2 linked regions of the Dinghuibacter silviterrae genome follow. The protein of the gene in region 1 binds, or shares a complex with, the protein of each later gene. Links are inferred from orthologs where the notes say so. Each region holds a gene or a part of one and is shown on either strand. Other genes may lie near its edges. The genes, in order: metK and groL.

Region 1 (15,899 bases):
CCAGCCCTTCTTCTTCATCAACCGGACGCGGACGATGCCCGCCCACATACCCGTAAGGATCTTGCGCGCCCAGGCCACGACCTTGTTTTCCTTAAATCGAATAAACACGTAGACCGCCACAGCGGCTACGAGAGCGAAGCTGAGCAGGAACCATACAAGCAGGTGGTGTTCCTTGCCCTGCCCGTTCCGGAACTGACCCAGCACAAAGTCATTGAGCTCCTTTGCCTGTAGAGAAAATGCCAGGAAGAAAACGATGATCAGGCATATCACGTCGAAGATCCGCTCTACGATGATGGTCCCCAGGAGCTGTTCGATGGGTATCTTTTCGTGTCTGCCCAGGACGGAACAACGGACCACTTCGCCCAGGCGAGGCAAGGCCAGGTTGGTCAGATACCCGATGAGGACGGCAAAAAAAACGTTCAGCGTGACCGGCTTGTATCCCAACGGAGCAATCATGATCTTCCAGCGCACGGCCCGGCTCCAGTGGCTCAGCAGGTACAGGATGCAGATAGGGATCAGCAGAAAATACCGCGCCTGCCCCAATGCGCCCTTGATCTCGGTCCACTTTTCAGGGGTGATGTTGTGGATGGGTATCCAGGCCAGCACGATACCGAAGATCAGAAAAAAGGCGTACCGGAGAACAAGCAGGATTTTTTTACGCATAGCCTAATTTACGCCTTATAATCGATTTCCATCTTTTGGAAAGACGAGCCAAGGCTTAAAAGTCTTTGCGGTGTCGAAGTCCATGCGCGCATACGAGATCACGACGACGACGTCACCGGCCATGCCCTGACGGGCCGCGGGGCCATTGAGACAAACCACGCCGGAGCCGCGCTTGCCCTTGATGACATAGGTTTCCAAACGGGAACCGTTATTGACATTGACAACCTGTACCTTTTCGTTTTCGATGATGTTGGCCGCGTCCATCAGGTCCTCATCCAACGTCAGGCTCCCTACATAATTGAGGTTGGCCTCGGTGATCACTGCCCGGTGGATCTTTGATTTTAGTACTTCAATATCCATAAGGCCGCAAAGTTACAACAACTTCAGTATTGCTGTGCCTCCGGCACAGCCCCCGAAGGGGAAATAATTAGCGAAGTTGGCGCCAAAGCGCTAAATTTCACGAGGAGCGCTTTGGCGCCAACACCTCGTTGTCGATGAGACGGACCTCACCCCAAAAAGCGGCGATGAGGGCGACAGCGGGGGCGCGCCCGTCCCAGCTTTCCAGCAGTTGAAGCGTAGTGCCGTCAGCGATTTCTACGTAGTCCACGCGGAAGCCCTTGGCTTCCAGGGAGGCGCGGGCCTCGGCCGTAATGGGCGCGAGCGGCGCAGCCGCGGCCTCCGGCGCAGCGCCGCTGCCGCGCCGCGCGGGCGCGCTGCCCAACGGTGCGGCGAGCACCTCCGAGACCCGGCGCCGGATCATTTCGAGCGCCTCATAGATGGCCGTCGCCCCCTCCCGGTGCACCGCATCAAGCCGCAAATTGCGGCTGCTCATGGCGAGCCCGTCCGCTTCGCGTCGAATCGGACAGACGACCAAAACGACAGGAAGCTGCTCCAGCTCGATCAACCGCCGTATGACCATACATTGCTGGTAATCCTTCTGCCCCATGTACAAATCATCCGGCTGGACAATGCGGAGCAGCCGTTCCACCACCTGGCAAACCCCCTGGAAGTGCCCCGGGCGATAGGCCCCTTCGAGCACGGTTTCCAGGTACCCCAAATCATAGTGTTTCGTTAAAACTACACCGGTGGGATAAATTTCGGAAACGGACGGCAGGAAGAGCACGTCCACACCCGCCTGTTCCAACAACAGGATATCGCTTTCGATCGTCTTCGGGTATTTCTGGAAGTCGGCGGGGTCGTTGAACTGGGTGGGGTTGACAAAGACGCTACACACGGTGAAACGTCCGCCGGCCTTGGCTTCCCGGATCAGGGAGGCGTGTCCGTCGTGGAGGGCGCCCATCGTTGGGATAAAGCCTAAGCGGGGCCCCCGGGGGCGGCTGGAGAGATAGGCGCGCAGATCGGCAACCGTCTTGCAAATGACCATAATCAAAAAATAACTACCTTTGCACTCATTTTGTCAGGTAACAATTCCTTAACTTAACCTAAATGCCAGCAAAGAAACGGATTTTATTCATAGCCAACGAAATGTCTCCTTATTTGGAGGAAACGGAGTTCTCCGCGGTCATCAATCAGTTGGCTATCAAAGCAAATGATAACGGTTTCGAAGTGCGCTGCATCATGCCCCGTTTCGGCATGATCAATGAAAGGAGGCACCGCCTCCACGAAGTAGTCCGGCTTTCAGGGATTAATGTTTCGGTCGACAATGACGACTACCCGCTCCAGATCAAGGTAGCCTCCTTACCCAACGCCCGTCTGCAGGTGTATTTCCTGGACAATGAAGACTTTTTCAAGCGTAAAGGGGTTCTTTGCGACGAATCGGACAAGTGGTACGAGGACAACGATCTCAGGACGATCTTTTTTTGCAAGGGGGCCCTGGAAACGGTCAAGAAATTCGGCTGGCCCCCGGACATCATCCATTGCGCCGGCTGGATGACGGGTCTGATTCCCCTTTACCTGAAGACGGCGTACAAAAAGGAACCCGTGTTCAACCACACCAAAGTGGTCTTTACCATCGGCCAGAACACCTTCCAGGAAAGCCTGGGACCGGACCTGGTCAAAAAGGCGATCATCCATACCAATATCAAGGAAAAGGACCTGGACCCCTACAAGGAGGCCAATAATACGGCCCTTTTCCGGGGCGGCGCGACCTACGCGGACGCCGTGACTTTTGGGGCGGAAAAGGTAGACAAAAAGCTCCTGGAAGAGTTTGGGAAGGTCAAGGGCAAAAAGGTGCTGCCTTTCGACGTCAACCACCAGGAGGACCTGACGGACTATCTCCAGCTTTATCATGAACTCTCTAATGGTTAATCCCCTACTTTTGCAAAAAATAATTATCACTTACTATGCCTTATTTATTCACCAGTGAATCCGTGAGTGAAGGTCACCCGGATAAAGTGGCCGATCAAATTTCCGATGCGCTGATCGATAATTTCTTAGCCTGGGACCCTGATTCCAAAGTAGCATGCGAAACGCTGGTGACCACGGGGCAGGTGGTGCTTGCAGGGGAGGTCAAATCCAAGACCTACCTGGACGTACAAAAAATCGCCCGTGACGTGATCGCCAGGATCGGGTACACGAAAAGCGAGTACATGTTCGAGGCCAACTCGTGTGGGATCATTTCCGCTATCCACGAACAATCCGCGGACATCAACCGGGGCGTCGACAAAAAGGACAAGGAAGAACAAGGCGCGGGCGACCAGGGGATGATGTTCGGTTACGCGTCCAGCGAAACCAAGGACTTTATGCCGCTGCCGCTGGACCTCGCCCACAAGCTGCTCATTGAGCTGGCAGCCCTTCGCCGCGAGAACAAACAAATCAAATACCTGCGCCCGGACGCCAAGTCCCAGGTAACGATCGAATATTCCGACGATAACAAACCCGTACGCATAGACGCCATCGTCATCTCCACCCAGCACGACGAGTTCGACACGGACGAGAAGATGCAGGCCAAGATCAAAAGGGACGTGATCAACATCCTGATCCCGCGGGTTCAGGCCCAATACCCCGAGTACAAGCACCTGTTCAACAACAAGGTGAAGTACCACATCAACCCCACCGGCAAGTTCGTTATCGGCGGCCCGCACGGGGACACGGGGCTGACCGGCCGTAAGATCATCGTCGATACCTACGGGGGCCGTGGTGCCCACGGGGGCGGCGCGTTCAGCGGCAAGGATCCTTCCAAGGTCGACCGCTCCGCGGCGTACGCCTGCCGGCACATTGCCAAGAACCTGGTCGCCGCCGGTGTCGCTTCCGAAGTCCTGGTACAGGTCTCCTACGCCATCGGCGTGGCCCAGCCCATGGGGATCTATGTCAATACCTTTGGCACGGCCAAGGTGGACCTGACCGACGGCAAGATCGCCAAACAGGTCGAAACGCTGTTCGACATGCGTCCCTACGCCATCGAAACCCGGCTCAAGCTGCGCAGCCCGATCTATTCCGAAACCGCCGCCTACGGGCACATGGGCCGGAAGAACGAGACGGTCACCAAGGGCTTTAAGGGGTCTGATGGGAAGGAAAAGAAAGTCAAGGTGGAGCTCTTCACCTGGGAAAAGCTCGACATGGTCAAAGAGATAAAAAAGGCCTTCGGCCTGAAATAAATAAAAGCCCCCGCAAAAACGGGGGCTTCCTTTTTACAGGAGGACCACACTTATGTCCATTCACACCGAAGTCAAACGCATCACCACGCATACCCTTCAGCGCATGAAGCAGAAGGGCGAGAAGATCGCCATGCTTACCGCCTACGATTATTCTTTTGCCCGTCTCCTCGACGAGGCGGGGATAGACGTCCTGCTGGTGGGCGATTCGGCCTCCAACGTCATGGCCGGGCACGAAACGACCCTTCCCATCACCCTGGACCAGATGATCTATCACGCGGCCAGCGTGGTTCGCGGCGCAAAGCGGAGCCTGGTCCTGGTAGACCTGCCCTTTGGTCACTACCAGGGCAACTCGAAGGAGGCGCTCCAGTCCACCATCCGCATCATGAAGGAGACCGGCGCCCATGGGATCAAACTGGAAGGCGGGGAAGAGATCCTGGAATCCGTCAAACGCATCCTCACGGCCGGTGTCCCTGTCATGGGTCACCTGGGACTGACACCCCAGTCCATCTACAAGTTCGGGACCTATAACGTCCGGGCCCAGGAGGAGGCGGAAGCCGAAAAGTTGCGCCGGGACGCGCTGCTCCTGGAGGAAGCCGGGTGTTTTGCCTTGGTCCTGGAAAAAATCCCCGCCCAACTGGCGACAGAGGTCAGCCAATCCCTCCGCATCCCCACGATCTCGATCGGGGCCGGCGGCGGTTGCGACGGCCAGGTCCTGGTCATGCACGACATGCTCGGGATCAATAACGAGTTCAATCCCAGGTTTTTACGCAGATACGCAGACCTCTATGCGGTGGTGAATGGCGCCGTGAAGCAGTACATCAAAGACGTCCGCTCGGGTGATTTCCCCAACGAGTCCGAACAGTACTGAGTTTTCACCGATATAACCCCTACATTCATCTAGAATTTTTTAACCCGCTTGCTGGTAGGCTTACCTTGCAAGCACATCGTGTTACGGATAATGAAGATTAAGATGTTAACCGCGGCTTTTGGCATTTGCCTGGCCTCCGCCTGTTCCCCGTCCCACGTCATGACACAGAATGAGCACGCCTTGCCCATAGCGCCTCCCAACCTCGTCATGGACGGGAAGGCCAGCGATTGGAAAGGGATTCCTTTTTCCCTTGACCCCGGGACCACGATGCGGTACGCACTGGCCAACGACAGTGCCAACCTTTATCTCTGTCTGACGTCCACCAACCCCAGCCTGGAGGACAAGATCTTCCGCATGGGGTTGAAGGTCTATCTGGATACCACCGGGAGCCGCAGGGAGGCCACGGGCATCCAGTTCCCCATGCCGGTTGACGGGAACGCCCTCCAGGCGATCGCGGCAACGAGCAAAGGGGACAGCAGGGTGGAAGCTGAAAAATACCACCAGTTTATCCGGCTCCAGGAAAACCAGTATGAGACCTTTGGCTGGGCGTCCGGCAACGGATTGAATGCGATGGGCAGCCAGGACATGCTCACCATCGGTTTTACCCTCGACGCCGAAGACATCCTGATCTACGAGATCAAAATACCGTTGAAAAGCCTCTACGGAGATCCGGTCCCGCCCACGGCCTTTACCCGGCCGTTGTCCATCGGGTTGTACATCGACGGTATCCCCCGGTCGGAAGACCCGAATGCACCGATCGCCTCGGAGATCGGACAGCCCGGCGCCAACATGACGGGGGCGCGGATCAACGTAGGCAGAGGCGGACGGTTGTCCACGAATCCTTATTCACTCCAGAACGAGCAGTTGTTTAAACCACAGCGCGCCTGGATAAAATGTATGTTGGCAAAGCAATGAAAAAAGAGTGGGTATCAGGCCGGATCATTTTAAACATCGTCCTACACGTGGCGGCCTGGTCCGCATTTACCGTCCTGCTTTACCTCCTCATGAACGGCAACCTCAAGACGCCGAATGAACTGGCGCTGAAAAACAATCCCTATTACATCTTCAACCAGGTCTTTACCAATGCGTTCCTGGTCATGTTCTATTACCTGAACGCATTCGTGCTCATCCCGCGGTTCCTGGCCAACAAACGCATCCTGCTCTACGCACTGATCGTGATCGGGCTGCTGGCCATCTATCTATACGTGCCCGAGTATGTCTTCGTCAACTTCATCACGCACCACCACCCCGCTCCCCCACCCGGGATGCCACCCGGAGGTCCGCCGCGGCGCCGTTTCCGCATCTTCCCCTACTTAGGATCGGCGGCGCTTTTCCTGCTTGTCCTGGTGATCAGCTCCGGCTCGAAGATCCTTCAGCAATGGTTTGCCGCCGAACGACAGAAGGAAAAGGCGGAAAAGGAAACCCTGCGGACCGAGCTCTCGCTGCTCAAATCTCAGATCAACCCGCACTTCCTTTTCAATACGCTGAACAACATTTATGCGATGGCCATCACCGACTCCGTACACACGGCCGACGCGGTGATGAAGCTCTCGCAGATCATGCGGTATATCCTCCAGGAGGCCGACCACGAACTGGTGCCCCTCCAAAAGGACCTCGAATTCCTGCAACGCTATATCGAGCTCCAGCAGTTCCGGCTCAGCGACAAGGTAGACCTGAAATACCAGGTATCCGGTGACGGGCAACTCCTCCGGATCGCGCCCCTCCTCATGATCCCTTTTATCGAAAACGCTTTCAAATACGGCGTTAGCGCCCGCGAAAAAAGCTCCATCAAGATCGACATCCAGATCAGGGAAAATATCGTTACCTTATGGGTAGAGAACACCAAACACGCCGTCAACACCATGGGCGCCATGGAGAATACCGGTATCGGGATCAACAACGCCCGCAGGCGGCTGGCGCTCCTCTACCCCGACCGGCATGAACTCACGATCCGGGACACCCCGTCCCTCTTTGTGGTCACCTTAAAAATCACTTGCGGATGATCTCCTGCATTGCGATAGACGACGAGCCGCTGGCCCTGGAAGTCCTCAAAAAGTACGTACAAAAGATTTATTTCCTGGAGCTCAAAGGGACGTTTACCGACCCCGACGAAGCCCTGAATTTTATCCGCCAGGAAAAACCAGAGCTCATCTTCCTCGACATACAAATGCCCGACGTCAGCGGCATCCAGCTTGCGGGCCAGATCCAGCAATACAACCCCGCGGTGATCTTTACCACCGCCTACAGCGAATACGCCGTCGACGGCTTTAACGTAGACGCCGTCGACTACCTCGTCAAGCCCATTGAATACGAACGCTTCCTAAAGGCCGTCTACAAGGCCAAGGAATACCTGGAGTTCGTCCAGACCCGGGACATCGCCAACGCCTCCATCTTTGTCAAGTCAGACTACCAGCAGGTCAAGGTCAAGCTCAGCGACGTCCTCCTCATCGAAGCCCTCGACGACTTTATAAAGATTTACCTCCCCGAAAAAACGCTCATCACGCTGATGACCCTAAAGGCCATCCAGGCCAAGCTCCCCGAAAAGGAGTTTGTCCGCATCCATCGTTCTTACATCGTCCCCCTCAGCAAGCTCGAAGTCGTGAGCCGCGCCAAGGTCAAGGTCGGCGACAAGGAAGTACCCATCGGCGCCAGCTATAGCGACGCCTTTTTTGCTTTACTCAACGGAAAATTCTAATGGTTTTGATCATAGGCGCCGGGGCCTCAGGGCTCATGGCGGCGCGACACCTCACTACTTTAGGTATCCCCGTCCGGGTCCTTGAAGCCCGGGACCGCATCGGGGGCCGTATATGCACCGTTTCAGAAGGTTTCTCCTTCCCCGTGGAGCACGGGGCGGAGTTTGTACACGGCGACCTGCCGCTGACACGCTCATTGCTTCGCTCGGCGGGGATTCCTATGGTGCCCGCGGGGGGGCGTATGGTGCGATCGTCCTCAGGGCGGTGGGTTTCGTCTGATATGTTTGATTGGGAGCGGGTGCTCGGGGCGATGCTTTCGCTTTCCTCTGACATGCCGCTTGTTGATTTCCTGGACAGGCACTTCGCCTCCGACGCCGCCACGTACAATGCTGTCCGCGGCTTTGCCGAGGGGTATGACCTGGCGGACATCCGCTTCGTGAGTACGTTGGCGCTGGCGCGGGAGTGGAGCCGGGAGGAGGGTGCGCAGCACCGCATTCGCGGGGGGTATGGGGCGCTCATCGGGTTTCTCGCGGCTTCGGTGCCGTCTATCCATACCGGAATCCCCGTGGGGTCCATTTCCTGGTCGCAAGGGCAGGTGTCTGCCGGAGGCTTCTCCGGCGACGCCGTATTGGTGACCGTTCCACTGGGGGTGCTCCAGGCGGGCGCTATTGACTTCTCCCCCGCCCTGCCCGCTTACTTAGCCGCTTCGCGCGCGCTCGGGTATGGTACCGTCACGAAGATCCTCCTCGAATTCGAGCGCCCGTTTTGGAAAGATGCCGTTCCTGGCGCCGGTTTTATCCTTAGCGACCAACCGGTGCCCACCTGGTGGACCCAGGCACCGTTCGATACACCCTTGCTCACGGGTTGGTGGCGGGGGTCGCACCCCGGTGTGGACGTCGTCGGGCTGTCGCTTCAATCACTTTCAGGAATATTTGGAGCCCTGCCTCCGCTGCGTGCATCCCGCGTGGATGACTGGCAGTTGGATCCGTTTTCTTTGGGCGCCTATTCCTACCCTCGTGTGGGCGAGTCGCCCCATCGCGCCCTGCTCAATACACCGGTGTCAGACACCGTGTTCTTTGCCGGCGAGGGGCTGTATGACGGGGATGATACGCCCGGAACGGTGGAGGCCGCGCTTTGCAGCGGGCTGGCGGCGGCGGAAAAAATCGCCGCAGTTTTTGCGGGGAAGGCGCGGGGATAGACGCTGCACGCGCTCCTGCAGCGCGGGTTAGGCGCTCCCGCGGCGCGCGTTTATTTCGTACATTGCGGCCTATGGAATTCCTAAAACACCTTTCTATCCAGCCCCACAACCCTGGTGTGTCCACCGGTACGAAGTGGTTTGAGGGCGCCGGCGCGCGCCTCTCTTCATACTCTCCTGTAGACGGTAAGCTGATCGCCACCACCGGTGCCGCTGACCGGGAAACCTACGACCAGGCCATCGCCCAGGCTCGCCAGGCATTCGCGGTCTGGCGGAACTGGCCCGCACCCCGCCGGGGCGAGGTCGTCCGCCGCATCGGTGAGTCCCTGCGTGCCCATAAGGACGACCTCGGCAAACTCGTTTCTTACGAGATGGGCAAAAGCCTCCAGGAAGGATGGGGAGAGGTCCAGGAAATGATCGACATCTGCGACCTCGCCGTCGGTATGAGCCGCCAGCTTCACGGGCTCACCATGCACAGCGAACGCGCCGCGCACCGGATGTATGAACAGTGGCACCCCCTCGGAATCGTCGGGATCATCTCCGCCTTTAATTTCCCCGTCGCCGTTTGGAGCTGGAACGCCATGATCGCCTGGGTCTGTGGCGACGTTTGTGTCTGGAAACCCTCCGAAAAAACGCCCCTCAGCGCGATCGCCTGCCAGCACATCGCCGCCGGGGTTTTTAAGGAAATGGGCGTCCCCGAAGGCGTCAGCGTCCTCGTAAACGGCGGCCTCGACGTCGGCCAGTGGCTCGCCGCCGATACCCGGATCCCCCTCGTGTCCGCCACCGGTTCCACCCGTATGGGTAAAGCGGTAGGAACCACCGTTGCCACCAGGCTGGGCCGTTCTTTGCTCGAACTCGGAGGCAACAACGCCATCATCATCACGGAAAACGCCGACCTCGATATAGCCATCCGCGCCGCGGTCTTCGGCGCCGTAGGAACCGCGGGGCAGCGATGCACCACGACCCGGCGGCTGATCGTCCACGAAAACGTCTACGACGCCGTGCTTTCCCGCTTGCGCAACGCCTATGCCCACTTGCACATCGGCGACCCCCTCGACCCGGCTAACCACGTCGGGCCGTTAATTGATAAGGATGCCGTGACCAACTATTTGTCCGCTTTGGATGCCGTCCGCGCCGCGGGAGGCTCTTTCGCCGTCGAAGGCGGTGTGCTCTCCGGTCCGGGTTACGAGAGCGGCTGCTACGTCAAACCTTGTATCGCCGAAGCCCGCAACGACTTCGACATCGTGCAACACGAAACTTTTGCCCCTATATTATACCTCATACGTTTCAAAACCCTCGAAGAAGCCATCGCCTTCCAAAATGACGTACCCCAGGGGCTATCGTCTTCCATCATGACCCTCAACCTCCGCGAAGCCGAACGCTTCCTCTCCGCCGCGGGCAGCGACTGCGGCATCGCCAACGTCAATATAGGGACCTCCGGGGCCGAGATCGGCGGTGCATTTGGCGGGGAAAAGGAAACCGGCGGCGGCCGGGAGTCCGGGAGTGATGCCTGGAAGGCGTATATGCGGAGACAGACGAATACGATCAACTACGACACCCAACTACCGCTCGCGCAGGGGATCAAGTTCGATATTTAGGCTGCCGCCGCCAGGCGCCCTTCACGAGGTCACGTCGAGCGGCTTATGCCCGCCACGGTGCGGCGCCGCCGCAAAAAAAAACGGATGCCCGTTCACCGGACACCCGTCGATGATGATTGCAAAGGTATATGAAGACATGCAAGGATGCATGATGCGGAGGGTGGCAAAGAGGAGGGTACGGATCTCATGTCTGATAGCCGTTGCATAAGAAGAGAAAGGAATTCTGCTATCGCCCGGTTGCAAGGTCTTCCATGTGTACTTTGCGCCCGGTCGACACACTTTAGCTGCCGGCACCCAGGGCGATAGCAGAATATATATAGAGCGAAGAAAGGTGGAGCGGTTGTTTCAGCACACGACCGCTGGAACGTTACCAGCGGTCATGTTGCTGAAATCACAAAACAAAAAAACGCCGATAGATATCATTACCCACTTTTGCCTTAGTTGATGATACAAAGTTAGCGCTCGTCGAAGCGGCAGGCCTTTCTTTAAGGGATAAAAAACTGCTCAAATCGGATGATTATCGTTTCCTCAATGAACCCGGTGAGCCTCCGAAGTTCTTCCGGAACGCCGTAATGAAATTGCTGATGTTCCGGTATCCCGTCATATACGCTATATCCATGATAGGTATATTCGTATCCTCCAAAAGCGATTTGGCGCGCTCCATGCGTGCGCTCATGAAATAATTGAAGATCGTCGTCCCATACACCTGCTTGAACCCCTTCTTCAACTTATAATCATTCAAACCCACACGGTGCGCGAGTTCCACGATGGTCAGCGGGTTGTCCATATTTTGGATCAGCAGCTCCGCGGCCTCCTTGATTCTTTCGATGTCATACGGCCGAAGTACGATGCGCGCCGCCGTATTCGTGTGAAAGTGCCCCACTTTATCCAACGCCTGTATCAGCAACTCGATTACTTTAGCCTCCACGTAAAGGTGCTTCACCTGTTCCGAAAAGTCCCCATAGAGGATATCGTGCGTGATCCCCATCATCTGGATATTGGCATAGTTGTATACGTCGCTCAACAAGGCCGGCGTACCGTCCTGGGCAGACTGAAGGAAAAGATCCAAAAAGGGGAAATGGGGCGCGAGCTTTTCCAGGTAGGACGGCTCAAAAGTAATCACCAGGGTGGTGTACTCGCTATTCTCCTGCAGGTCGCAACGCGTTTCCCACGTAGGGGTGTAAAATAAGTTGAATTGCTTCTCCAACATCAACACCTCCCCCAGCCCCGCCCGGAAGAAGCGGATGTTGTTTTTGCAGGCCAGCTGAAATTCCAATACAGGAACATCCAGCTTCGCCTCCAAGGTGACGTTCCGGTCACATATATAATGGCTGTACACGATGGTAAAGCCGCCTCCCTTCAATTCATGGAAAATCATTTTTCCAAACGGCGCTGTGGCCGAAACCGATGGTACCCCTGGAAGTACATAGTTCTGAAGGGAGGGCGGCACTCCCGGTTCGAAGACCAATGTACTACCGTCACTGGCGGTGATGCTCAAATCCATTTGTTGTCCCTGTTTCGCTAAGTATGAATGAATGATTCGTTATTTCATTTCATGGATTCAAGTAGCCTTTAGCAAGTGGTGTATTTCATGAGCGCATTTTTTATTGAGAAGTCAGGACGACTAAAGTAACAAAGTAATTCAATTATTCAAATTATGACATCCCTAAAATTTTAAAAACCGATTAGTAAGAACTCCATATTTTATATCAATTTCCCTTGACACCCTCCGGTTATTCTACTACGTATTTCCACCGATTCCCCATCTGTATACACCATGCTAAACCAATTAAGCACCTGATTTTGCCCTACCCCCTTTCTTTTCCATGACAAAGGCTCAGTATTTACACTTAGGTATTTCACCCCAAAGCATAGGCTGCAAAAAAAAAGCCGCCCTTGCGGGGCGGCCTTTATTTTTCCTTTAACAATTACCATATTTTAACCCTGGCCGTGTCAGGCAGATACATTTTATCCCCCGGCTTTACGCCAAATACCTCATAAAATGCATCCACATCGGCAAACGGCCCGTTGACCCGGAACTGCGCCGGCGAGTGCACATCCGTCAGCAACTGCCGCGCCAGCAGCTCCTTCTTCTCGTGCTCCAGCCATCCCAGGGCATACCCCAGGAAATACCGCTGCTGGGGCGTCAACCCTCCGATCTTCTCCCCTTTCTTGTATTGCTCCGTTTGCTGGAACGCATCCCAACCCAGCAAAACACCGCCCAGGTCCGCGATATTTTCGCCCAGCGTTGCCTTACCGTTGATATGCATTGTATCCACCGGAACATACCCGTTAAACTGCCGGACCATCACATCCGCCCGTTTTGTAAACTGGATACTGTCCTCCGGCGACCACCACGACTTCAGGTTCCCCTGCGCGTCAAACTGCCGCCCCTCGTCGTCAAACCCGTGTGTAATCTCGTGACCGATCGTCGACGCCCCTGCGTATCCATAGACCAAGGCATCGTCCAGCTCCTCATCCCTCATCCCCGGCACTGTAAAGATTCCCGCCGGCAATACGATCTCGTTATTGCTCGGGTTATAATACGCATTATATGTTTGCGGCGTCATCCCCCACTCATCCCTGTCCACCGGTTTGCCCAGCTTGTTGATTTCATATTGATTCCACCACTGCCTCGACGCCATGACGTTCCGGGCAAACGGCTGCGCCTTGATATCCATCGCCGAGAAATCCTTCCACTTGTCCGGGTACCCCACCTTCTTTTTTATTTTGGACAGTTTATCCAACGCCTTTTGTTTTGTCGAATCGCTCATCCACGTCAACTTTTCGATCCGGTGTTTATACGCCGTCCGGATCGCCTCCACCAAGTCCGAATACCGTTGTTTCGCCTTATCGTTAAAATATTCCTTCGCAAAAAGCTGCCCCAAGGCCTCCCCCATCGCGCCTTCTTCCACATCCAGCACCCGCTTCCACCGCGGCTTCATCCGCTCCAACCCATACATCAGCTTCCCATAAAAGTCAAAATTCGCCTCCGCAAAAGGCGCGCTCAGCAAAGACGCATACCCGTTGATCAGGCTCCAACGCAGGTAATCCTTCCACGTATCCAGCGACTCTTTTGTGAGTTCATTTTCCAACGTCCTGTAAAACTCCGGCTGACCCACGATCGCCGAATCCAGGTGGTTGATCCCGATGGCCTTCAGCCACCCACGCCAGTCGATCGACGGCGTCAGCGTCCCCAGCGCCTCCACCGAGTACTTATTATAGTTCCTATACGGATCCCTCAGGTCCTCCAGCTTGCGGCTATTCCTCGCCAGCGTCATCTCCAGCGTCATGATCGCCCTGCTGCTCTTCTCCGCCCTTACCGAATCATACCCCGCCAGCTGCAGCATTTTTTGTATATGCGGCGTATACGCCTCCCGGATTGTCGTCGTCCGCTTATCCGTATTGAAATAATAGTCCCGGTCCGGCAACCCCAGCCCCCCCTGATTCAGGTTATAGGCTTCCACGTCGCTGTTCTTCGAATCCTGCGACACCCCTTCGTCAAAACCCACATTCACCCCCTTGCAGTGAAGATCCGCCATGACCTTCACCAGGTCCTTTGTCGTTTTTATCCCATCGATCTCATCCAGCTCCGGTTTTATCGGGTTGATCCCCTCCTGATCCGCCTTTGCCGAGTCCATCCCGCTCTCCCAAAAATCCGCGATCTTCGCCGTGATCCCCCCATTCGCCCGGTCCTTCACCGCCTGCTCATTGATCGTCCGCTTCCTGATATACAATTCCTCATCCACCAGGTTCCCAATCCCCCACGCACTCTGATCCCCCGGAATCGGGTTCCCCTTTATCCACCCCCCGTTTGCATAATGAAAGAAGTCATCCCCCGGCCTCACCGTCGTATCCATGTTCACCGCCAGGATGTCCGGCTTTCCTTGTTCTTTACAAGCCGCCGCGGCGCATAGGCCCAGTATAATCGCGTACTTATACATCTAAAAAGATTTTAATTAAAAGTAAAAATATTGGCCGGTTTTGCGCTTTTTTTTGATAAATGGTTTCTTAAACCCTATTTTTGCACCTCTTTTACGGGATGTAGCGCAGCCCGGTAGCGCGCTTCGTTCGGGACGAAGAGGCCGCTGGTTCGAATCCAGTCATCCCGACAGAACAGGACAGGAGGTCATTGATGGCCTCCTGTTTTTCTTTATCGCCGCCTGGAGTATTGTTCAGGCTTGCAATTTGGGCGAAGACCTCGTTGACCTTGTCGGTTAGAAACTCTCCTTTTTCGCGGTTATAGCGTACTCCTTCGGGGAAGATCATTTTTTGGATTTGCTCCTTTACGGACACTTCGCTGGAAGCCCATACCGCAGCGAGTTTCTCGGAGAATTGAATAGCTGTTTCATAGTATTCTTTTAGGTTAGAACCTTCCACGTCGGTTTTGGTCAAAGATTCCAGGATTTGTTTCTTTTCATCGGCCAGTTTAGTCTGAAGACGGTCGTAGGTTTCTGTCGGGACCTTCCGCTCTACATAGTAGTCTTCTTCTAGGTGGTCGATCTTCTTGTCGATTTCTGTCAATTTGTCTTTGAGGATCTTTTGTTCTTGGATGGCTGCTGCATAGTGTTTGTCGAACGCATGGTTCATTTGCGCCAGGAGCGGGCCTATGAACTGCGGTTGGATGGCATATTGGGACAGGAAGCGGACAAATGCCTCGTTTACCTCCTGGGTGTTTTGATTGCAGTTGCATCCTCGTGTCCGGCATTTGTAATAATGGAACTCATCCTCTTTGCCGGAGGTCTTGTATTTCTTCCTGACCACATACCCAGTGTACCCCGATCCACAGATGTCGCATTTCATAAAGAGCTTTAGCGGATATTCTCTGTTCTCCTTCTTGTGGGATACCCCATATTTACCACCCGCTTCCGCCCGGATGTCATGGATACGCAGGAATAGCTCCTGGGTTACTAACTTCTCGTGGGTACCCTCTACCAACCGCCCGTTGAGCAGCTTGTGGGCGATGATCCCACAGTAGAAAGGGTTGGAAAAGATCATGCTGAGTTTTTGCCGGTATAGGTTCACCCCCATCGCCTTTAGCCTTGACAGTATTTCGTCGTTTTTCATCCCCTGGGATTTCCATTCAAACGCCTTTCTCAAATTCCTGCCGGTCTCGTTGACGACCAAGCGGCGATCCTTTCCGTCCTTTATTACTGAATAGCCCATTGGGTGCTTGATGCACCATATCCCCCTTTCCAGCTTCTCCCTAAGACCGGCTATTGTTCTCTGTCTTCGTAACTGGTTGTCGTATTCGCTGAACAGGAATTGCATGTTTTGCTGAAAGACGCCACCCGGGTTGCTGGTGTCTATGGGCTGGGTAACGGC
Region 2 (15,875 bases), 1.3 Mb from region 1 along the record:
TGGCTGGGCGAGTCCGGGGAAAACTCCAACACCTGGACCACCGACGCCATTGCCCTCGTAGAAAGCAACCACATCAGCTGGACCTGGTGGCCCCTCAAAAAAGCCGGGGTGAACAATCCTTTGGAATTCCACTTTCCCCCGGGCTGGCCGGACATCATAGCCTACTGGGAAGGGAAGGGGCCAAAGCCTTCCGCCACGGAGGCCTACGCTGTATTGATGCAGCTGGCATCCGGATCTTCGGTTGCGCGCAATACCTATCACAAGGATGTCATCGACGCGATGTTCCGGCAGGTGCATTCGGACAAAACGCTGCCCTTCCAGCCGGCCTCGATACCCGCCCGCGTCTATGGCGCCAACTACGACCTGGGTCGCAACGGCTTTGCCTACTATGATCTGGATACCGCGAATTTCAGGACCTCCAACGGCATCAACGCCCCCTGGAACCGCGGTGGCTACTACCGGAACGACGGGGTAGACATTACCCTTTGCACGGATACCGGTTCCATGGGATATGCGGTGACGGACATCGAGCCCGGAGAATGGATGCAATACACGGTTCGCGTGCCCCGCAGCGGATATTATACCGTCAGCTATCGCGTGGAAGCGGCGCCCGTGGAACCCATCCACCGGCATCGCATCGTGCAGCCATCGTCGGCGGATACGCCAAGCGCGGCGGCCGCGGCAAACGCGACCGCGGGCCTGCCCGCGAACACCCCGGCGGGCGCGGCCGCTGGCGCCGCCCGCGCGGCCACCAACGGAAATGCCGCCCTGCTCTCCGACGCAGCCTACGCCGCCCCCTCCTGGCAACTGTTGGACTACGACCCCGTGAGGGGCGAAGCCTTGCTTGACGAACGCACACTTCCGGCGGACGCTGCGATGCTAGTGCCCGGCGCATCGCCAGCGCCCTGGGTCAGTATCGGGAAACACCGGATCTATCTGAAGGCGGGAGTGCATCACTTGCGTATATTGGCGCGAGCGGGAGGATTTAATTTTAGCTATATTGCGATTGAGTAAAAATCAAAAAAGACGAATGGGCTCAGAATCCATTCGTCTTTTTTTGATGTAATACCAATTAAAATTGTAAAAGAAATTATCCTTCAACATCGGCGAGCTCAAGCTCGTTATCTTCTTTTTGAGTTACTTTTCCCAATAATATCAGGTTCTCTAAGATAGTGATAGCACTATTAAAGTGTGTTTTATATGATTTTTGGAGTATGTTGATAAAATCACTTTTTGAGATTTGATGCTCAAAGTTTTTTTCAGTGAGCGTCCTTTTTATCTGTGGGAAAAGAATTTTATAAATATCATCCATTAAAAAATCAGATATGCCTAGTTCAATATCGTAAGAATTTGCTATTGAAATAGCTTTGGGATTATAATCCCAATGATCTAATAAAGGAGATTTCTTGACAACAGTGGGTATAATTGGATTAAATTCCAATTTGCAAATAGTCTTATATCCTTCTGGGATTGACTTGAATCTATATCCATCTTGATCTAAACACGTTATCACTTTACAAGTAAAAAGTCCTGGCCCTGAAATTAATCGTTTGCTCTCGCCCTCTAGTATAACGTCAAATTTTGTACTTAGTGGAACTTCTTTAACTACATAATCTATGAAGAACCATCCTTGATTTTCCTCCAATAAATAATCCTTAGTCACTTTCTTGATGACTTTGCTCTTCACTCTTCCTTGAATCGTTAACACTATGACACCCTCTTTAAGCATTTGGAAAATTCACGTCTTATAATAAACCTATAGGATATAATCAATAGCTAATAAGAATACCTAGCTACAAATTACTCATTTTTTTAGAAATGGTCGAATAGCTTGAACCAACCTTTCAATTTCCTTTTTTGAGAGCTTTCCCGTCTCATAGCAAAGTCTAGTTAGGTTATCTATTCGGACAATATTGTAGACACTATACCCTGAAGAGTTTGCAACAAATTGAAAATCACGGCAATGAATATGCCCGTCACAACGGGTATAAAATTTTTCCGGTGTAATCGTAAACTTAATTTCTTCCTCCACCTTGCTTAAATAGTTATTTGAATGGATATCAAGATCGATTAAATTTTCACGTCTAGCCAGGTATATGACAGCCGCATCCGGGTTTTTTTTATAACACTCAAGAGCGAACCAAAGTGCTTTAATCGGATTTACTGAAGTATATGTGAACGGCCCCTCAATAGCACTTGGATTCCCAGGCCAATTTTTAGTTGTTCCACGGAAGACATATGGCGGCAATTCCAGCATAGCCCGCGAAAATAACAAATTCTTGCGAATTGCCTAATGACTGTTAGCTTGTAAATTGTCTATTCATTCCGCAAGGAATCCACCGGCCTCGCCATCGCCGCCCGAAAGGCCTGCACGCTGATCGTGGCAAAGGCAATCAACAGGGCCGCGCCCGTAGTGAGGGCAAAGATCGTCCAGGGGATGGTTGTCCGGTACGCGAAGTCCTGGAGCCAGCGGTGGGTCGCCCACCAGCCGACAGGAGAACCCAGTACCACGGCCAGAAGCACCAGCTTCATGAAATCGGCCGAGAGCAAACCGACGATTCCCGCGACGTTGGCGCCAAGGACTTTCCGGATCCCGATTTCCTTGGTGCGTTGTTCGGCGCTAAAAGCCGCCAGGCCAAAAAGCCCCAGGCAGGAGATGAAGATGGCAATACCCGTTGCGTACCCCACCAGGGCCGCCAGGCGGTTGTCTTCTTCATAGTGTTTTTGAAATTCGCCGTCGAGGAAGGAATATTCAAAGGGTTCGTTGGGGTCCGATGTGCGCCAGAAGGCTTTCGCCGCCGCGATCACGGAACCCATGTTGGACGCGTTGACATGGGCGATGATATAATTGTACCGGGGCGCGCTGTTAACAAAAAATGCGACGCTCATGATCGGCACGTGCAGGTCTTCGAAATGAAAATCCTTCATAACACCCACGATCCGCAGTATCTCCTTGCTGTTGGCGTTGTGAAAACCCTTACCGATACAGGTAGCGGGCGTGTACCCGAGCGCCCGGGCGCCCGTCTCGTTGATCACGACCCCATCCACGCTGTCCGAGGGGAACTGATCGGTAAAGGCATGCCCGGCTACTGTTTGCAACCCCAGCGTCCGCATAAAATCGAAGTCGATATAGTTGGTCAGGAAGGGATGGTTGTCCGTACTAGGTTGCCCGTCGGCGTAATAGGTACCCGACCAACCGACGTGTCCCGGGTAAAGAAAGGAGGCCCCTACCGATTCGACACCGGCCTGCTTTTGCAACTCGGCTTTCAAAGGCGTATACAATTTCCAGGCGCCTTCGCTCTGCAGCGGGATGATGAGCTGCTGGTCTTTTGTAAACCCAAGGTCTGCGTTGCGGAGGTACTGCATCTGCCGCACGATGATCGCCACTGCCACGATCAGGATGATCGCGATGCCGAATTGGAAGACGACCAGGCCTTTTCGCACCGAGGCTACCGCCAGGGAATTGGCCGACTTACCCTTCAGGACCTTTACGGGTTTGAAAGAAGAAAGGTAAAGCGCCGGATAGCTGCCCGCCAGAAGCCCGGTCAGCCCAGCAAGTACCAGGGAAGCGGCGCCCAACACGAACAATTGGGCCCCCGTAAGGGTGATGTGTTTACCGGCCAGAAGGTTAAAACCCGGTAGCAGCATCCAGACGAGCAGTATGGAAACAACATAAGCCAGCAGCGCCATCAGAAGGGACTCGCCCAGGAACTGCCGGACAAGGGTGGATTGTCGCGCGCCCAGGGTTTTCCGGACCCCGACTTCGGCGGACCGCCTGGTTGAGCGCGCCGTGGACAGGTTCATAAAGTTGATACAGGCAATCAGCAGCGTGAACAAGGCGATGGAGCCAAGGATATACAGGTAAGTGATGCTGCCCCCCGGTGTCACGTCCCCATAGTCCATATTGGCGTGGAGGTGTATGTCCCGGACTTTGATCAGAAAATGATCCCGGGTATAGCCCGCCGCTTTCAGGTCGTTCCCTTCATACATATCCACGAAAGCCTTCAGCCCGGGTTCGATCTGTGCAGGACTGGCCCAGGGCCTGAGCCGTACATAGGTCACGAAGAAGTAATTGGACGTCGTCTTTTTCCATGTCCGGATAAGGTCGCCGATCCCACCGCCATACATCGAGACGAAAAAACGGGCGTCGATGTGAGAAGGTTTGTTTATGGGCCGGAAGACCCCCGTAATGGTATAATCGTGGTCCCCATCAAACGCGCTGGAGATATGGATCACCTTGTTCAGCGCGGGACCGCCACCGAACAGCTTGTCGGCAATGTCCTTGGACAGGACGATGGAGTAGGGGCCGCTCACGGCCGTGGCCGGGTTGCCCTCCACGAAATCGTATTTGAAGAGTTGGAAAAAACCGGAGTCCGCCGCAAAACCCTTGTCTTCATAAAAGGAACTCGTACCGTTCTGCATCAGCGTATGGTCGTCCAGCAACAGCGGGCATATCCTCGCCGTGGCCTCCACCTCCGGAAAAACCCCTTTGAAGGCCGCCGCGAGCGTATTCGGACAACCCTGAAAACGGATCTTCTTACCCTGGACGTGCTCGATCGTTCCCACCTGGTACAGCCGATCGATGTCCGGGTGGTAGTCGTCGTAGTGGGTTTCATGCCAGATGTACAGGGAAAGAAGGGTGCACACGGTCAGCCCCACCGACAGCCCCAGGACGTTGATGGTCGAGAAAACTTTATTCCTCATCAGGTTGCGCAAGGCGACCTTTAGATAGTTTCGGATCATAGGGCAAGCGCTTCCAAGGCTGTGCCACTTCTGCAAGAAGTTGCATATCAATATCTTGCGCCATGGCGGCGCCGTGGGTTCGTCCGGTTTCGATACGGACGGTGTCCGCAAAGGGGGATTGCGAAGGGGGGCTTTGCCTCCCTTCGCCGCGACGCATAAGAGGTTGTTGCGCCGGAGGCGACAAATTTCCTACGGGGAGCCTCCGGCGCAACAACACAAAGGCCCGACCAAAAGGCCGGGCCAATTCTTTAGGGCAAAATACTACTTATGTAAAAAAAATAGGTGCGTTGTTGGATGGACTATGGGCGGGTAGCTAACCCATTCGGCTTTCTAGGGATACATGGATGCGGGTTTTTCAGGATCTGGAACCTTGGTTTTCACGGATGTTTGGACTCAATGTTTTCTAAGGATGTTCGGATAAAGGGTTTTCAAGAGACGATACTGGATAACTTGGCTTAAAACGGATACTTGGATACTGGTTTTCAATGGGTTTTGGATACTTGGATCTGGATTTCTTTGGGATACGGATAAAAAACGAGCACTTCGGTTTTACAGGATACGGATCAGACTGGGGTACGGATTAAGTTTTGCCCTAGGATACAGATGGATGTACTTTCATGGGTTTATGAAAGCATATATATAATTATAAGAAAGATTTGGAGGAATGTGGCCTTTGAGGCATGCAGTCGAGGCTGCAACGGGAGAATAACACTTTTGTTTCATTAGGTAAGGTTTTGGAGGGTGAATTAACAACCCGTTATAATATTACGAGTTTCTTTTAACATTGGTTTCAGTTAACCGTATTTTTTACACCTATTTGCTCTATTTTTTCAAAATATTCAAAAAGGGAATGTTTATTTGAATATATCTAAATTAAAGCGTTTTTAATTTGAAAAACTTCAACGCAAACGTGTGCGAAAACCGGCAGAAATCGCAAACGACCACCTGAAAAAATGACATTTTAGCCCATCTTTGCGGACCGGGGAACCTGACACGGAGACCAAAGACAGACCGGGGTGAGGGGATCCGTGCAAAATTGACCGATACCGGACATCCGGATGACAATGGCACGACATTCGTGGCCAGATCGTACCAAATCTTTAAAACTCAAAATAAAATACACCATGGCTAAGAATTTAAGCGTAACCCCTTTGCATGACAGGGTGATCGTACAGCCGGCTCCCGCGGAAGAAAAGACGGCAGGCGGCATCATTATCCCCGACACTGCAAAAGAAAAACCCCAGCGTGGCACCGTCATCGCCGCCGGTCCTGGTAAGAAGGACGAGCCCATGAGCGTGAAGTCGGGCGACACTGTTCTCTATGGCAAATACGCAGGCACCGAGATCTCGATCGAAGGCCACGACTACCTGATCATGAGGGAGAGCGACATCCTGGCTATCATCTAATCATTAATTAAACCTAATATGGCAAAACAAATATTCTTCGACATTGAAGCCCGCAATCGTATGAAAAAGGGCGTCGATACACTGGCTAACGCCGTGAAAGTCACCCTGGGTCCCAAAGGACGTAACGTGGTTATCGAAAAGAAATTCGGCGCTCCCTCCGTGACCAAGGACGGTGTTACCGTGGCCAAAGAAATCGAACTGGAAGACGCCATCGAAAACATGGGCGCCCAGATGCTGAAGGAAGTGGCCTCCAAGACCGCCGACATCGCCGGTGACGGTACGACCACGGCTACGGTGCTCGGGCACGCCATCATCAGCGAAGGGCTGAAAAACGTCGCCGCAGGGGCCAACCCGATGGACCTGAAGCGCGGTATCGACAAGGCCGTTGCCAAAGTGGTAAAACACCTCGAAAAACAATCTGAGAAAGTTGGTACCGACAGCGCCAAGATCCAACAGGTGGCTGCCATCTCCGCCAACAGCGACGAAGTCATCGGTAAGCTCATTGCCGAAGCTTTTGAAAAAGTAGGCAAGGACGGCGTCATCACTGTAGAAGAAGCCCGCGGCACCGACACGACTGTCGAAGTCGTCGAAGGGATGCAATTCGACCGTGGTTATAGCTCCGCTTATTTCGTGACCAACAGCGAAAAGATGGAAGCGGAACTGGAACGTCCTTATATCCTGATCTACGACAAGAAGATCAGCGCCATGAAGGACATCCTGCACATCCTCGAAAAAGTCGCCCAACAAGGTGCTCCCCTCCTGATCATCTCCGAAGACCTGGAAGGCGAAGCCCTCGCTACCCTGGTGGTCAACAAACTGCGTGGTACCCTGAAGGTAGCCGCTGTAAAAGCCCCCGGTTTTGGCGACCGTCGTAAGGAAATGCTCCAGGACATCGCCATCCTCACCGCCGGCACCGTTGTCAGCGAAGAACAAGGCTACAAGCTGGAAAACGCCGACCTGAGCTATCTCGGCCGTGCAGAACGCGTGGTCATCGACAAGGACAACACGACCATCGTCGGCGGCAGCGGTAAAAAGAAAGACATCGAAGCCCGCGTCGGTCAGATCAAGGCCCAGATCGAGGTAACCACCTCCGATTACGATAAGGAAAAGCTCCAGGAACGCCTGGCCAAGCTGAGCGGCGGCGTTGCCGTCCTCAATGTAGGCGCCGTTACCGAAGTGGAAATGAAGGAAAAGAAGGACCGCGTTGACGACGCCCTCCACGCTACCCGCGCTGCCATCGAAGAAGGCATCGTACCGGGCGGTGGGACCGCGTTCATCCGCGCCATCGAAGCCCTCGAAAAACTCGAAGGCGAGAACAACGACGAAACTACCGGTATCAAGATCGTCCGTCGCGCCCTGGAAGAGCCCCTGCGCCAGATTGCCGCCAACGCCGGTATCGACGGTTCCATCGTCGTCCAGAAGGTGAAAGAGAACAAGGGTGACTTTGGTTTCAACGCCCGGACCGAGACCTTCGAGAAGATGCTCTCCGCCGGTATCATCGACCCGACGAAGGTAACCCGCGTAGCCCTGGAGAATGCCGCTTCCATTGCCGGTATGCTCCTGACCACCGAGGCCGTTATCGCCGACAAACCCGAACCCAAAGGTGCTGCCGCTCCCCATGGTGGTATGCCGGGTGGTGGAATGGGTATGGATTATTAATATCCTCCGCTATACAAAAGAAAAAAGGCCGTCCGCGAGGATGGCCTTTTTCTTTTATGCATTTCTTTAGTGCGCCGGAACGATCCGCACCCTACTTCCAAAAAAGTCCGCCAGGGAATCCCTGACCCGGGTGGTATCCGAAAGGGGAAGCGTAAACGGCATCAGGATGGCAAAATGGGTGGAGTCCCTGGACTCCAGGACGACTTTATGCCCCCATTTAATCAGGGAGTCCAGGCGGCGGTGCGCTCTTCCCGCCTCGGAGTAGGTACGTATCAGCACCCGGAAGGTGACGGGACCGTTGACCGCAGGCGCCACCGGCGCAGCGGCCGGGGCCGTTACCGGCGCCTTTGCCGTAGTATCCGAAGTGGTTGTTGTATCCTTGTGGGCGGCGGGCGCCTCCCCCTCCACCGGTTGTATCTGACCGGTAGTATCGGTGCCGGTCCCGGCTTTATGCTGGAAGGCGATATGGTAAAGCCCCCAGCCGGCCAGCAGGAGGACAAGAACGCCGGCGATGATGAGCATGAGGCGGCGGCCGTTTGTGGAGGATCCCGGCGCACCCGGGACGTCTTCGGCATGGAACAGCTCCTCTTCGCTGGTGGCCACGCGTTCCTTGAACTGTCCTTCCCTTTCGAGGCGAACGGGAATAAAGGGCCCGGGGGTAAATTCCAGGTTTGTCTGGCGGATCCCGGTCAATGTGCCTATGCCATTCAAAATCAGCGGCTTGCCGAGATTTAAGAGCTCCCTGCCGGTGGTCAGGAAGGCCTCCAGGTCGGATATGGCCAGGGGCTTCATCTTGCCCGAATGCTGGACGAGAAAATCGATGAGCTCGGGGGGCGACTTGAGCTTATTGTTGTTGTCAAAAGTAATGCCCTGATAGACCTGCTGTGGTTCCTTGGCGTCTTGCACATTTACAGAGGGGTCCAGGTGAAATACGCCAAAACCTTCCAATACCAGTTCCTTGTTCTGATACAGATATTGGCTGAGCAAATCGGAAATTTTCATTCTGCACGTGGTGTTTATAAACAAACCTACAGGAAAAAAGCCGAATTCCAGTAATCAATATCTTTGCCGAAATCTTGGGGAATGCTCACTCAGCAAGAAAAAGACTTTTTACATTACTGGGAGGTGAACCGGGAAAAGGAGGGGCGTTTCACCTACCGGCTCCTTCACGGCTTACCCCAAGGGATCATTTTTGGCGCGCCGATCTTTATTTGTTTTCTGTTCCGGGACTGGTACAAATGGCTTCCCTTTGTATCGGGGGAGGAGTTGCTGGTCGTGGCCATCGGGGTGTTTTGCGTGGTGCTTTTCTATTCTATCTTCCGGCAGCAATACCTGTGGGACCGGAAGGAACAGCAATACAAAGAAATTTCGGCCCGGGCCGGGGCGCCCGGCGCCCAAAAACCCTCAGGGTTAAATAACGATAACGAATGAACGCAAGAGAATCGATTTCCGTATTTGACATGTTCAAGATCGGGGTTGGCCCGTCGAGCAGCCATACCCTGGGACCCTGGAGGGCGGCCCAGCGTTTTGCCATGGACATGGACCGCCGCGGCCTGCTCGCCAAAGCGCACAGCGTCCGCGTTCTCCTGTACGGCTCGCTCGCCAAAACGGGTAAAGGCCATGGGACGGACATTGCCGTATTGCTGGGTTTGGGCGGGGAAGACCCTGTTACCTTCGATACCGCCGCCATCGGGTCTTACGTAGAAAACATTGACGCAAACAAGACCTTGCGGCTGCTTGGGAAGCACGCCGTGCCCTTTGACCCTGCCACCGATGTCGTGTTCCTGTTTTCCGAAACCCTGCCGTACCATCCCAACGCACTGACGTTTTTGCTGGAAGGGGAAGGGTTTGACCCCGTGGCGGAAACCTATTATTCCATTGGCGGGGGCTTTATCCAGCAGGAAGGGGAAACACCCGCGGGGAGCGCGACCGTCCAGTTGCCTTTTCCCATCGACCACGCGGGGGACCTGCTCCACTGGTGCATGAAGACCGGGATGAGCATTTCCGAAGTGGTGATGGAAAATGAAAATACCTGGCGGCCGGAGACCGAAACCCGGGCCGGCGTGCTGAATATATGGAGGGTGATGCGGGAATGCATATACCGCGGCTGTCATGCCCAGGGCTCCCTTCCCGGCGGCCTTCAGGTAAAACGGCGGGCGTCGGGTTTGAACCGCCAACTCCTCCAGGGACGTACGTACAACGGTTTTGAGGAATGGTTGAATGCGATCCGCGCGGGGGGCGCCTCCTTTCAATATACCCTCGACTGGGTCAGCTGTTTTGCGCTCGCAGTCAACGAGGAGAATGCCAGCTTCGGCCGCGTGGTCACCGCGCCCACCAACGGGGCCGCGGGCGTTATCCCGGCCGTGCTTCAATACTTCGTGACGTTCTGCGACGGGTTCCGGGACGAAAAGATCATGACCTTTCTGCTCACCGCCTCCGAAGTGGGGAGCATTTTTAAAAAGGGCGCCACCATTTCAGCGGCCATGGGTGGTTGTCAGGCCGAGATCGGCGTGTCCTCCGCCATGGCGGCGGCGGGCCTGACCGAGGTCATGGGGGGCACCCAGCGCCAGGTGATGATGGCAGCGGAAATCGCCATGGAACACCACCTGGGGCTGACCTGCGACCCCATCGCCGGGCTTGTCCAGATCCCCTGTATCGAGCGAAACACGATGGGGGCCATCAAGGCCATCACCGCATCGCAGCTCGCCCTTCAAAGCGCACCCGATTATGCCAAGGTCTCCCTGGACGCGGTCGTCAAGACCATGTGGGATACCGCGCTGGATATGAATACCAAGTATAAGGAAACGGCGGATGGTGGGCTTGCGGTGAACATACCGTTGAGCCTGCCGGAGTGCTAACGAACTACTTCAGCGAGTCCAGCTGGCTCTTGAGCACAGCCGGCACATCAAACGCCTCCCCCGGCGACTGGAAATTCTCGATAGCCGCCTTTGTATAAATGGCCGCCGCGATCTTATCCGTATGGGTATCGATCAGGATATAGGCGTAACCGCTGTCGATGGTTGCGTAGGTATAAAGGTATTTGTCTTTGGTGAGCGCTCCGGCACCCGCCATGTCCTTCACAAAAGGATCGTAGCGATCTCCTAAGAGGTCCTTGAGCTGGCTGTGCAGCGGTTCCGTTCCCCAAATAGCGCCCGGTGCCTGGCCGGCGTATTGTTCGAGATAACCAAGGCCTTTGGGTTTGGTGTGACAGGCCGCCAGCACCAACAGTGCGATCGCAAGACGTTTCATGGTCATTAGTTCAGGGTGGGGTCCGCCAGGAGCGTGTCGAGCTCGACCCCGCTGTAGTCATGAATGGTATTGTACACGGTGTCGCGTTCCACGGGGGCGCGGCCGGCTTGTTTGATCAGGGCGACGAGCTCCGCGGTGCTCATGGCGGGTTTTTGTTCTTCGGCCCCGGCCATGGAATAGATCTTGGTGGAGTCGTCGATGGTGCCGTCCAGGTCGTTGACCCCGAAGGCCAAGGTAAGCTGCGCCTTTTGCCTGCCGAGCATGGGCCAGTAGGCTTTCAGATGGGGGAAATTATCCAGGTACAACCGGGCGATGGCATACATCTTCATGTCTTCGACCACGCTGACCTCGGCCACGTCCGACATATCGTTGTCCTTGTTGCGGAACTTCAGCGGGATAAAGGTGTTAAAGCCGCCGGTCTTGTCCTGGAGCTGGCGCAGCCGTTCCATGTGGTCGATCCGGTGGGCATACGTTTCGATGTGTCCGTAGAGCATGGTGGCGTTGGTGTGCATACCCAGGCGGTGCGCGGTTTCATGGATGTGGAGCCAGCCCTCGGCATCTACCTTGTCGGCGCAGATTTTGGCGCGGACGTCGGGGTGGAAAATTTCTGCTCCGCCACCGGGCAGGGACTGGAGACCTGCTTCCTTGAGCAGGGCCATGCCTTCTTCGACGCTGACCTTTGCTTTACGGAACATATAGTCCAGCTCCACCGCGGTGAAACCCTTGCGGTGCAGGTCGGGCCGGTGTGCTTTGATCTGGCGGAGGAGGTCTGCAAAATACGCCAGGTTCATCTTCGGATGGACGCCGCCCACGATGTGTACCTCGGTCACGGGTTTGCCGTCGTAGGACCGGACGATGTCCATCATCTGTTCGATGCTCAGCTCCCAGCCTTCTTCCCGGTGGGCATAAAGGCGGGAATAGGAACAAAACGCGCAGGTGAAGACACACACGTTGGTGGGCTCGATATGGAAGTTCCGGTTGAAATAGGTCTTGTCGCCGTGCCTGGTTTCCCGGACGTGGTTAGCGAGAGCGCCCACAAAGGGCAGTGGCGCCCGCTCAAAAAGTGCGATCCCTTCTTCGGGGGTGATCCGCCCGCCGGAAAGAATCTTTTTGCCAATGGATTGCAATGCTTCGTCTACCGTCTCAAAAAGGGTTTCGAGTCCCTGCGTCGATGTTTGCATAGTCAAAATTACGGATTATTCTATACCTTCCGATCTAAAACCATTTCCCCGCGTGAATATCAAGTTTAGACTGTTGGTCATGAATTTCCTGGAGTTTTTTGTCTGGGGTTCCTGGCTGACTTCCCTGGGGGCATACCTCTCTACTCACCTTCACTTTACCGGCGTCCAGATCGGCTCCATCTTCGCCACGATGGGCATAGCGGCTATGTTCATGCCCGGGCTTCTCGGAATTGTGGCGGACCGCTGGGTCAATGCCGAACGCGTCCTTGGGCTTTGCCACCTGGCGGGTGCGGGGTTGTTGTTTTGGGCGGCCACCGTCACGGACTACGGTCTGTTGTATTGGATCATGCTCTTCAACTCCTTTGTGTACATGCCGACTATTGCGTTGAACAATACGGTCTCGTATAATGTGTTGGAAAAAAGGGATTATAACGTCGTCCGGGATTTTCCACCCATCCGCGTATGGGGGACCATCGGTTTTATCGTGGCGATGTGGATCGTCGACCTGAACCACTGGACCGTGACGTCGACCCAGCTTTACTTAAGCGCGGGGGCGGCTGCGGTGCTCGGTGTATACGCGTTTACCCTGCCCGCCTGCGCTCCGCCCGGAGGCACGGGCGAGAAGCGCTCCCTGTCTTCGGCGCTTGGACTCGACGCCTTCGTATTGTTCCGGCGCAAAAAGATGGCACTGTTTTTTCTGTTCGCCCTTCTTCTTGGTGCCGCGTTACAGATATCGAATGCCTGGGCGACGACTTTCCTGGAAGATTTCAAAGGGGTGTACCCCGATTCATTCGCGGTGAAGCACCCCAACATCCTCGTGTCTGTTTCGCAGGTGTCGGAAACCCTGTTTATCCTGGCCATCCCCTTTTTCCTAAGACGCTTTGGGATCAAGCGCGTGATGCTCCTGAGCATCTTTGCCTGGGTGTTCCGGTTCGGCCTTTTCGGACTTGGAGATCCGGGCACGGGTTTCCCCCTGCTCGCCCTGTCGATGATCGTATACGGCATGGCCTTCGACTTCTTTAATATCTCCGGGTCCCTGTTCGTCGAACGCGAAGCCGACATGCGCATCCGCGCCAGCGCCCAGGGCTTGTTCATGATCATGACCAACGGTATCGGGGCGTATATCGGCGGCTACGGCAGCGGCTGGGTGATCGATCACTTTACCGTGGCCGGCGTCCGTCACTGGTCCCCGATCTGGTTCACTTTTGCCGGTTACGCATTGCTCCTCGGCATCGTGTTCCCGCTAGTATTCCGTTACAAGCACACCCCCGAAACTGCCTATCCCAAACACGTATGACCGCACTTTCCGATAAAGACCAGATGAAGAAAAAGGTGGGCGAGTACGCTGCCACGTTTATACAAAACGGTACCGCCATCGGTATCGGTACGGGCTCCACCGCGTATTGGATGATCATGGCGCTGGGCGCCAAGGTTCGCGAAGGTTTCCAAATCACCGCGGTCCCCACCTCCAGGGCGACTGTCGAGCTGGCCCAGGCCCAGGGCATCCCCCTGGCCACCCTAAACGACGTCGACCGGCTGGCCCTCACCATCGACGGGGCGGACGAAGTCGACCCTGCCTTCCAGTTGATCAAGGGTGGGGGTGGCGCCCACCTCCAGGAGAAGATGGTCGCCGCCGCTTCGGACCGGATGATCGTCATTGCAGATGAACAAAAGCTGGTCAACCGCCTCGGCAAATTTCCCCTCCCCATAGAGGTCATCCCTTTTGGCTGGAAACAGGTTCAACGCCGCGTGGCCGCCCTGGGCTGCCCTTCCAGCGAGATCCGTCAGCGCGACGGCAAGCCCTGGATCACCGACCACGGCAACTACATCCTCGACGCCCACTTCGGCGCGATTGCCGACGCACCGGCGCTGGGTCATGCGTTGCACGAGATCCCGGGTGTCGTGGAGCACGGGTTGTTCATCGGGCTCGCCACCGAGGTGTTGGTGGGCTATGCCGACGGTACGGTCAAGGAGCTGCGAAAATAGCCCGCCGTTAAAATACAAAAAGGACGTCCCTGGAAGGTGGGACGCCCTTTTTATGTAGAAAGGTTCAAGACCGCTATTTGGGCGCAATGGAAGTTACGACCCCGCCAAGGGCGCCGGAAATGTCACTGACGTCCTGGTCCTTGCTCTGGAACTCCCCGACATTATAAGCAGGGGAATAGACACCATACAAAAGCCGTCCGTATCCGGTATAGGTGGAGACGCCGCCTACGCCCGCCACGGCACAGCCCCCCAGGGCGCCGACAGACAAACTCATAAGGCGTTGATTGACAATAGCCTGTCCGTTTTGATAGGTCAGCAGGAAACTCCCATAGCCCGGAATAGGTTGGTTGTTCCATTCCAGCGCGTAAGCGGTAATCGTACAAGGATCCGGCTCCTTTTGGTCTTTGCCGCCCGCATAAGAGGCCCCGTCGTCATAGTTGTTCTCCGTCAACAGGTTTCCATACCCCGTACCATAGTTGTCCTGGGCGCCGCCAGATATGAGGGTATAACCGGAAGTGACCGGTAGCGTGATAAATGGGTGCTCGGCCGAACCCGAGGTGCCGGATATAATAGCCAAGTTGTTTGTAATGGAAGACGTGGGAATGACGGTGCCGGATTGGCTAAACAGCTTGATCCCGATGACATAGACATACAGGTCGGAATTGTAAAAGATCCCCCCATGGTCCTTGTCGGAAGCCGCGTAAGTGGCAAAGTTCCCGTCGGGGACCGGGTAGGCTGCGGTCAACACGGCGTCCACGTTGTTGGGGGTGTTGTTCGGATCTCTTACCTGTGCCCCGCCGCCGACCATCACATAGCCGGGGTCTACGCTGGTCGTGACACCGAGGTTTATCTCCCCGTATTGGTAAGAAACCCATTCGGTTACTTCCATGGCTCCACTGGTCGCCGTGGCCGGTAAGGTGATGTCCCAGACCTCGCTACGATTGGTCCCCGCAGGGAAGGCACTGGGGGAGGGCGGTAATTGAGGCTGCGTCGTGGATTCCGCCTTTTTAGAGCAACTGGCAAAAGAAAAACAACCCAGCAGGACCAGGCCGGCCGCCGGGGACAGGAACGATTTCAGGTTCATAAGTTAAAGTTTAATGTTTGGAGTTCAAATCTATTGACTTAACAGGCCGTTTATGTCAATACATGATTTCTTCACAAAGAAATCAGTATAAATACGGATGCCAGATTCCGGAGGGAAAATGCGACCTATTTGAGTTTCAGTAACCTTCATTACTGAATTTGAAAAGGCCGTCCCTGAAAAAAGGACGGCCTTGAACCTTTATGTTTACAAAAAAACTGCGTGTTGATTACGCCAGGTGCGCTTCGATCTTCTTTACGAAGTTGCTTTTCGGCTGTGCGCCCACCAGCTTGTCCACGACCTTACCGTCCTTGATAAAGAGGATGGCGGGGATGGACGTAATGCCATAGTTCATGCTTACCTGAGGGTTGTTGTCCACATTGACCTTGCCCACGTTTACTTTACCGTTATAGTCTTTAGAGAGTTCTTCGATGACCGGCCCGATCGCACGACAGGGTCCACACCACTCTGCCCAAAAGTCTACCACCGTTAATTTATCGGAACCCAAAACGGTTTCCTGAAAATTGCTGTCTGTGAATTCTTGTGCCATATAGTATAGGTTTGTTTGTA

The links.
Region 2: the proteins of metK (region 1) and groL are in contact, whole or in part, in a cryo-EM structure (PDB 8P4O), measured with the Escherichia coli proteins. The link is inferred for Dinghuibacter silviterrae from one-to-one orthologs.

The regions. Positions count from the first base shown.
Region 1 is NZ_SODV01000001.1:3,735,132-3,751,030, reverse strand. The notes cover bases 2,237-5,093. They hold metK (methionine adenosyltransferase), read left to right. Parts: upstream 2,237-2,966; coding sequence 2,967-4,220; downstream 4,221-5,093. Other genes in these bases: panB (3-methyl-2-oxobutanoate hydroxymethyltransferase), read left to right, coding at 4,273-5,088; EDB95_RS16125 (glycogen/starch synthase), read left to right, coding at 2,237-2,931. Outside these bases: EDB95_RS16140 (lysylphosphatidylglycerol synthase transmembrane domain-containing protein), read right to left, coding at 1-663; panD (aspartate 1-decarboxylase), read right to left, coding at 679-1,023; panC (pantoate--beta-alanine ligase), read right to left, coding at 1,121-2,047; more of EDB95_RS16125, read left to right, coding at 2,110-2,236; EDB95_RS16110 (hypothetical protein), read left to right, coding at 5,179-6,003; EDB95_RS16105 (sensor histidine kinase), read left to right, coding at 6,000-7,091; EDB95_RS16100 (LytR/AlgR family response regulator transcription factor), read left to right, coding at 7,088-7,783; EDB95_RS16095 (flavin monoamine oxidase family protein), read left to right, coding at 7,789-8,979; amaB (L-piperidine-6-carboxylate dehydrogenase), read left to right, coding at 9,051-10,574; EDB95_RS16085 (helix-turn-helix transcriptional regulator), read right to left, coding at 11,092-12,078; EDB95_RS16080 (M13 family metallopeptidase), read right to left, coding at 12,503-14,518. UniProt on the Escherichia coli protein: Catalyzes the formation of S-adenosylmethionine (AdoMet) from methionine and ATP.
Region 2 is NZ_SODV01000001.1:2,443,623-2,459,497, forward strand. What follows is about bases 5,655-8,487. They hold groL (chaperonin GroEL), read left to right. Parts: upstream 5,655-6,167; coding sequence 6,168-7,808; downstream 7,809-8,487. Other genes in these bases: EDB95_RS10845 (co-chaperone GroES), read left to right, coding at 5,868-6,149; EDB95_RS10855 (hypothetical protein), read right to left, coding at 7,875-8,487. Also shown: EDB95_RS10825 (cellulase family glycosylhydrolase), read left to right, coding at 1-1,014; EDB95_RS10830 (hypothetical protein), read right to left, coding at 1,091-1,729; EDB95_RS10835 (hypothetical protein), read right to left, coding at 1,805-2,257; EDB95_RS10840 (ABC transporter permease), read right to left, coding at 2,317-4,743; more of EDB95_RS10855, read right to left, coding at 8,488-8,810; EDB95_RS10860 (hypothetical protein), read left to right, coding at 8,892-9,239; EDB95_RS10865 (L-serine ammonia-lyase), read left to right, coding at 9,236-10,666; EDB95_RS10870 (hypothetical protein), read right to left, coding at 10,671-11,057; aminofutalosine synthase MqnE, read right to left, coding at 11,063-12,238; EDB95_RS10880 (nucleoside permease), read left to right, coding at 12,291-13,535; ribose-5-phosphate isomerase RpiA, read left to right, coding at 13,532-14,224; EDB95_RS10890 (hypothetical protein), read right to left, coding at 14,298-15,308; trxA (thioredoxin), read right to left, coding at 15,535-15,855.